2 regions of the Sporolactobacillus sp. KGMB 08714 genome follow, and region 1 is predicted to be linked to the other one. Evidence: a T-box and tRNA genes for the amino acid it is inferred to sense, from the RefSeq annotation. Region 1 holds a T-box; the other holds one or more tRNA genes.

Region 1 (3,412 bases):
ATCAACGGTTTATCTTACAGCAAGCTGATCCACGGCTTAAAGACGGCCGGTATTGAGGTCAACCGGAAGATGCTGGCCGATCTCGCCGTTCATGATGCGAATGCATTTGCAACGCTTGCTGAAAAGGCAAAAACAGCTAAATAAATTTGAAGCATGTTTGAATTAAAAATGGAGAGCCGGCGCTTGAATGCAGCCGGCTCTTATTTTAACCGTTTTTCCTATTAAACGCCTTGTTCCAGCCGGGTGAGCATCTGATCGCGGAACGCGGCATCGGATTTGTTCCAGATCACTTCCATCAGGACGCCGAGTCCCGGCAGCATTTTTTCCTCACCGTTCCGGATGGCGTCGACGATCGTCTCCTGGAGCTGTTCTTTGTTGTCGCCGGATAAATTGTGCAGCACCGCGCGGCGGATATCCAGATCCATAATGAATCGGGCTCCTTTCTTTAAGCATTTTATACAGGCAATATGGTATAGTATGGATTAAACACATGAATTTATGTAGGGACGGAATCATCACAGACAGAAAAATTTCCTTACTAAAAGGAGTCTTTTCTTTGAGACGTATGGTATCGCTGCAAAATGAAAAAGTTAAAAGCTGGAAGAAGCTTCAGATGAGAAAATGGCGGGAAAAGGAAGGAATGTACCTGCTTGAAGGTCCTCACTTGCTGCAGGAAGCTCTTTTTACAGCGTATGATCGACTGACGGCCATCATCATGGATGAAGGATTTCATTTGCCTCCGGACTGGCCGATAGAGGATATCGAAGTTTATCAGGTCACGCATAAAATTTTTACCGAATTGTCACAGACGGAAACGCCGCAGGGAGTCATCGGCATTTGCCGGATGATTCCGCCGGCTCTTTCTATCCGGAAGGGTCATTATCTGCTCGTCGACGGTGTACAGGATCCGGGGAATCTCGGCACGCTGATCCGAACCGCGGACGCGTTCGGTCTCGATGCGGTATTTCTCGGTGAAGGCTGTGTCGACGGTTACAATGCAAAAACACTGCGCTCGGCGCAAGGATCGCATTTCCATCTTCCCGTTATCCATCGCGATCTGTTTGCCGTTACGGCAGAGATGAAGAAATCGGGCATTCCGCTCTACGGCTCGTCGCTGCAGGGAAAGGATATGACAGGCATCGCCGCGGACGGCCCTTATTTCGGCCTTGTAGTCGGCAATGAGGGTAACGGCGCCTCTCCCGAACTGCTGGCGGAAATGGATAAAGAAGTGAAAATTCCGATGGCCGGGCGTGCGGAATCGATGAATGTCGCGGTTGCTGCGGGCATTCTTCTTTACTGGCTGCAGACGGAAGGGCTTGCACACGGCGCATAAAATGCCTATACTAATAAAGAATCCATTGAAGGGGTCTTGTCAGGCCCTTTCTTAATCATGAAAAGCCGAGACGGAGAGCAGTACTTCCGTACCGCCATAAAGGGAAGGCACGCCATGGACTGAAAGCGCGCCGATGGGACGGACGGAACGAATTCACTCCCGAGCTGCCATTTGAACATTGATTGTTAGTTAAGAATGGACCGGTCCAATCCGCCGTTATTCAGATTTTTGAGTGGACAGCGAGTTTCAATCGCTGTCAACGAGGGTGGTACCGCGATGCTTCGTCCCTTTACAGGGGCGGAGCTTTTATTTTCCAAAAAACAAGGGGTGGAGAAAAAATGCTGCAGGAAAAGTTGCTCGAACTGCGAGACGCCGCATTGAAGAATATCGGATCGGCGAACAGCCTGAAGCAGCTTCAGGACATTCATGTCCGTTATCTCGGGAAAAAGGGTCCGATTACAGAAGTGCTGAAGGGCATGGGCAGGCTGGCAAAAGAGGAACGTCCGGTCATCGGTCAGCTGGCAAATGACGTAAGGAAAGCGATCGGCACACGGATTGAGGGAAAAAAGGCCGAAATCGAGGCAAAAGTGCTGGAGGCGCGGCTGGAAAGCGAGAGAATTGATGTAACCTTGCCGGGAAGAAAGATTCGGGTGGGGGGACACCATCTGCTGGCGTCCGTCATCCGTGAGGTGGAAGACCTTTTTATCGGCCTCGGATTTTCAATTGCCGAAGGCCCTGAGGTGGAAGAGGATTATTATAATTTTGAAGCGCTGAATCTTCCGAAAGATCATCCGGCCCGTGATATGCAGGACTCTTTCTATATCACGGATGAAGTTCTGCTGCGGACCCATACTTCGCCGATGCAGGCGCGTACGTTGGAGGCTCATAAAGGGAAGGGACCCGTTAAAATTATCTGTCCCGGAAAAGTATACCGCCGCGATAATGATGATGCCACGCACTCGCATCAGTTTATGCAGATTGAAGGGCTCTATGTCGATAAAAATGTCAGGCTCAGCGATCTGAAAGGGGTGCTGACCGTCTTTGCCAAGCATGTGTTCGGTGCCGAACGCGAAATCCGGCTGCGGCCGAGCTTTTTTCCTTTCACTGAACCATCCGTTGAAATGGATATCTCTTGTTTCAGATGCGGGGGCCGCGGCTGCTCCGTCTGCAAGGGAACCGGCTGGATTGAAATTCTCGGTGCCGGCATGGTGCATCCGAACGTACTCAGGATGTCCGGATTCGATCCGTCGGTTTATACCGGGTTCGCTTTCGGTATGGGGCCGGAACGGATTGCGATGCTGAAATACGGCATTGAGGACATCCGCCATTTTTACACGGATGATCTCCGCTTTCTGAGACAATTTAAACGGGCATAAGGAGGAGGCTCAAAATATGTTGGTTTCATATAAATGGCTGCAGGATTACGTGGATCTGGACGGCGTGACGCCTGAAGAGCTGGCGGACAGGATTACGAATACGGGGATTGAAGTCGAGCATCTGACCTATCCCGGAAAGGGGCTGAGCGGCATTGTGATCGGCAAAGTGCTGTCGTGTGAACCGCATCCGAAGTCGGATCACCTTCATCTTTGCCGCGTGGATCTCGGTAAGGAGACCGTCCAGATCGTCTGCGGCGCGCCGAATGTCGCAGCCGGCCAGAAAGTGCCTGTTGCGACGGGGGGCGCACGGATCGGCGGCAATGTGAAAATCAGGCAGTCGAGGTTCCGCGGCGAAGAATCCGACGGGATGATCTGCGCGCTCGATGAACTGGGGGTCGACAAGGAGTTGGTGCCGAAAGAATACGCGGACGGCATCTATGTGTTCGACGACGATGTTCCCGTCGGTGCCGACGCGTTGCCATATCTGAATCTGGATGATGCGATACTTGATCTGGATATTCTGATTAACAGTGCCCACTGTATGAACATGATCGGAGTCGCTCATGAAGCGGCCGCCATCTTTGACCGCCCGCTTCACATCCAAAGGCCGAATCCGAGTGAAAGCGATCAGGCCGCGGCCGACAGGATCAGTCTGAGTGTGGAGGCGGCGCAAAAAGTGCCTTATTATGGCGCACGGCTGATC
Region 2 (3,412 bases), on a different contig from region 1:
AGGAGTAACAATCGGCGCAGGTGTCGGTCCGACCAAAATCAATCATGTGGTCGGCTGCGCAAAATCCTATACGACACGCGTGGGAGACGGGCCGTTTCCGACCGAACTGAACAATGAGATCGGCGATCGGATCCGTGAAACCGGCCATGAATACGGAACAGTCACGGGACGCCCGCGCCGGATCGGCTGGTTTGACAGCGTTGTCCTGCGCCATTCCCGCCGCGTCGGCGGACTGACCGATCTGTCGCTGAATTGTATCGATGTACTGACCGGCCTTGAAACGGTAAAAATCTGCAAAGCCTACGAATACCAGGGCCGGGTGATCGAAGAATTTCCGGCAAGCCTGAATATATTGGCACAGTGCCGCCCGATTTATGAAGAGATGCCCGGCTGGACGGAAGACATTACGCAGGCGGATTCACTTTCGGACCTGCCGCAGAATGCCCGTCACTACATGGAGCGCATCTCACAGCTCTCCGGAGTCCCGCTTTCCCTGTTCTCGGTCGGTCCCGACCGCAGACAAACAATTGAAGTGCGCAGTGTCTTTGCCTGACTGACAGAATGGGAATACTGCAAGTCGGCCCAAATGGCGCAATCCGATCGAGTGACTGACAACAAAAGCGGTTTTACCGAATTAAAAATCTTTTGCTGAGGACAGCGCTGTGGCGCAGCAGCGCCGGAAGCGCCTAAATCCGATAGAAATAAAGTAAAAGGCCAAAAAATAGGGAATGGATAGACTTTTTCGTCATGCTGATTCAGGCGGATTCCTTCTAAATCCCGAATTTAATTTCGGTGCGGGTTTCCGGCGAATCGAAGCGGGATTGGCCTGATTCAGAGCGGCATCTTGGTTTTTTGGCGCAGCCGCTTTTTTTCAGTTTAACTTTTTAATCGTTTGGTTTGATCCTTTCGCGGCTTGGTTTACTGCCTAAATTTGATCGGATTGCTGCACACGATCTGTCAACCGGAAGCCGTTTTTTTCTTACCGCTTATTAGAGAGCGGGAGAGAACACTTTTTGTCGTGAAACCTCAGATTGAATCATTGAACGACTGGATGAGCAGACAACTGTTTTCACATGGCCATTTCAATGAAAGCATGCTGTTTGTATTGTTCCGATCCAACAACTTTATTTATGTTTATCTTATAAGCCGGCCCGGAGGCAGTCATTCTGTTTCCGGGCCGATTTTTTACGTGCAGATCGGCCGGCGGCGCCATAGATATGGGTTGCCGGACGATCGGACAGGGCCATTTCATCAATGAAAATTTTGATCAATAAGCCTAAATGGGTTCACGCAGTATGATTTATTGAAAAATAGTTGCTATTTCCATTCATCGATGGTACAATATTGTTTGTGCCGCGAAAAGGCTGTACCATTGACGAGCTTATTCATCATAAGCAGCGTCGGAAGAACTGAAAATTATCGCGGGGTGGAGCAGTCTGGTAGCTCGTCGGGCTCATAACCCGAAGGCCGCAGGTTCAAATCCTGCCCCCGCAACCAATGGATCCGTGGTGTAGTGGTTAACATGCCTGCCTGTCACGCAGGAGATCGGCGGTTCAAGTCCGCTCGGATCCGCCATTACATATGGCTCGGTAGCTCAGTCGGTAGAGCAGAGGACTGAAAATCCTTGTGTCGGTGGTTCGATTCCGCCTCGAGCCATGCTTTTTGAATACGGAACGTTAAACACGGCTTGTTACATACAGTAAATTTAATAAGCCAAACGGCAAACCTCTGGACGAAAGGGATCCAGAGGTTTTGTGTGCTGCCCGGGTATTTATGACAGAGTGATTCTTCTTATGTTAAAATGAGATGAAACTTGATCTTTTGTCAAGTATTCGGTCCCGCTTTCCGGCCGCGCCTTGAGAAGGCCGGAAAACGGCTGCAGGCCGTTCGGGAAGGCGGAAAGGCCGACGCCCACATTTTATTCATTTTAACGAATGTGGGCATAAAAAAGAAAGATTTGCGAGGGGGCTGCCTCATATGGAGAGCAAAATTCTAGTTGTAGACGATGAACAGCCGATAGCGGATATATTGCAATTCAATCTGGAAAAGGAAGGTTATGAGGTTGTATGTGCCTATGACGGTGAAGAGGCTTTGAAAAAAGTGGAGGAAGAAAATCCGGATATGGTTCTGCTTGACGTGATGCTGCCGGTCAAAGACGGAATGGAAGTCTGCCGGGAAATCCGCAAGACGCACAATATGCCGATTATCATGCTGACGGCCAAAGATTCGGAAATCGACAAAGTGCTCGGGCTGGAAATGGGCGCGGACGATTATGTGACCAAGCCGTTCAGCAACAGGGAGCTGATCGCAAGAGTCAAGGCAAATCTCCGCCGTCACAAGCAGGAGGTGCCGGAAGATGAAAAAGGCAAGGAGAATGATATTGAGATCGGCGATCTGGTGATTCATCTGGATGCCTATGTCGTCACCAAGCGCGGGAAAATGATTGAACTGACGCATCGCGAATTTGAGCTGCTTCACTACCTCGCCGATCACATCGGCCAGGTGATGACCAGAGAAAACCTGCTGCAGACGGTCTGGGGCTATGATTATTTCGGCGATGTCCGGACCGTCGATGTCACTGTACGCCGACTGCGCGAGAAAATTGAGGACAATCCGAGCAGACCTGCCTGGCTGATTACACGGCGCGGAGTCGGCTATTACCTGAAAGTGCCTAATCAGGAGTCGGCGGAATGAAGAAAGTCGGTTTTTTTAAATCGATTCAGTTTAAGATCATCATCATTTACACACTGCTCATTCTGCTTGCCATGCAGCTGATCGGCGTTTTCTTCACCGATCGGCTGAAAACCTATTCGCTGGACAATTTTGAAAATTCCCTGATCAGCCAGAGTAAAATCATGGCCTATAATATCGGCGAAGCGATCCGGGAGGCAAGGGATTCGAACAGCAGCAATCCGAATAATGTGGCCAAGCAGGTCAAAAACCAGTTTTCCGGAGTGGACAGCGGCATCCGCGAAATGGAAGTTATTGATGACAATGGCGTGATCATCGCGGCGGACGACAAACATTCGAACGTGATCGGAGAGCGAACGACCAATGAATTAATCATGCGCGATGTTTTATCATCGAACGAAGCCAATCGATACCGACGGACAGATCGGAATACCGGGGAGAGGGTCGATATCGTAACGACACCGATCCGGGTGAACAATCAGAAATACGGCGTCCTCTATGTGGAAAAATCATTTGAAGGCGTCTACGCGCAGCTGCGGACGATCAATCAGATACTTGCCACTGCGACGATCTTCTCTCTCCTTGTCACGGCGGTGCTGGCCTTTTTTCTGGCACGGACCATTACCAAGCCGCTGGTACAGATGCAGCGGCAGGTACTCGCAGTGTCACAGGGAAATTTCTCGAGGAAGGTGGAGATGGTCGAAAGGGATGAAATCGGACA

Evidence for each region. A T-box is a leader RNA that pairs with one kind of tRNA and senses whether it is charged. The one in region 1 lies ahead of pheS (phenylalanine--tRNA ligase subunit alpha), so its partner is inferred to be a tRNA-Phe.
Region 2: it encodes a tRNA-Phe, which carries the amino acid that the T-box ahead of pheS (phenylalanine--tRNA ligase subunit alpha) is inferred to sense. The anticodon was not compared.

Annotation. Positions count from the first base shown of each region.
Region 1 covers NZ_JAUUBW010000056.1:97,521-100,932, reverse strand. Annotated here, with positions in the region: gene rplT (50S ribosomal protein L20) at 1-144, shown strand, start outside; gene sspI (small acid-soluble spore protein SspI) at 222-425, opposite strand; gene Q6A92_RS17815 (TrmH family RNA methyltransferase) at 566-1,333, shown strand; T-box leader at 1,392-1,625, shown strand; gene pheS (phenylalanine--tRNA ligase subunit alpha) at 1,675-2,709, shown strand; gene pheT (phenylalanine--tRNA ligase subunit beta) at 2,726-3,412, shown strand, end outside.
Region 2 covers NZ_JAUUBW010000002.1:63,155-66,566, forward strand. Annotated here, with positions in the region: gene Q6A92_RS01825 (adenylosuccinate synthase) at 1-553, shown strand, start outside; tRNA gene Q6A92_RS01830 (tRNA-Met) at 1,421-1,497, shown strand; tRNA gene Q6A92_RS01835 (tRNA-Asp) at 1,500-1,575, shown strand; tRNA gene Q6A92_RS01840 (tRNA-Phe) at 1,584-1,656, shown strand; gene yycF (response regulator YycF) at 1,978-2,694, shown strand; gene walK (cell wall metabolism sensor histidine kinase WalK) at 2,691-3,412, shown strand, end outside.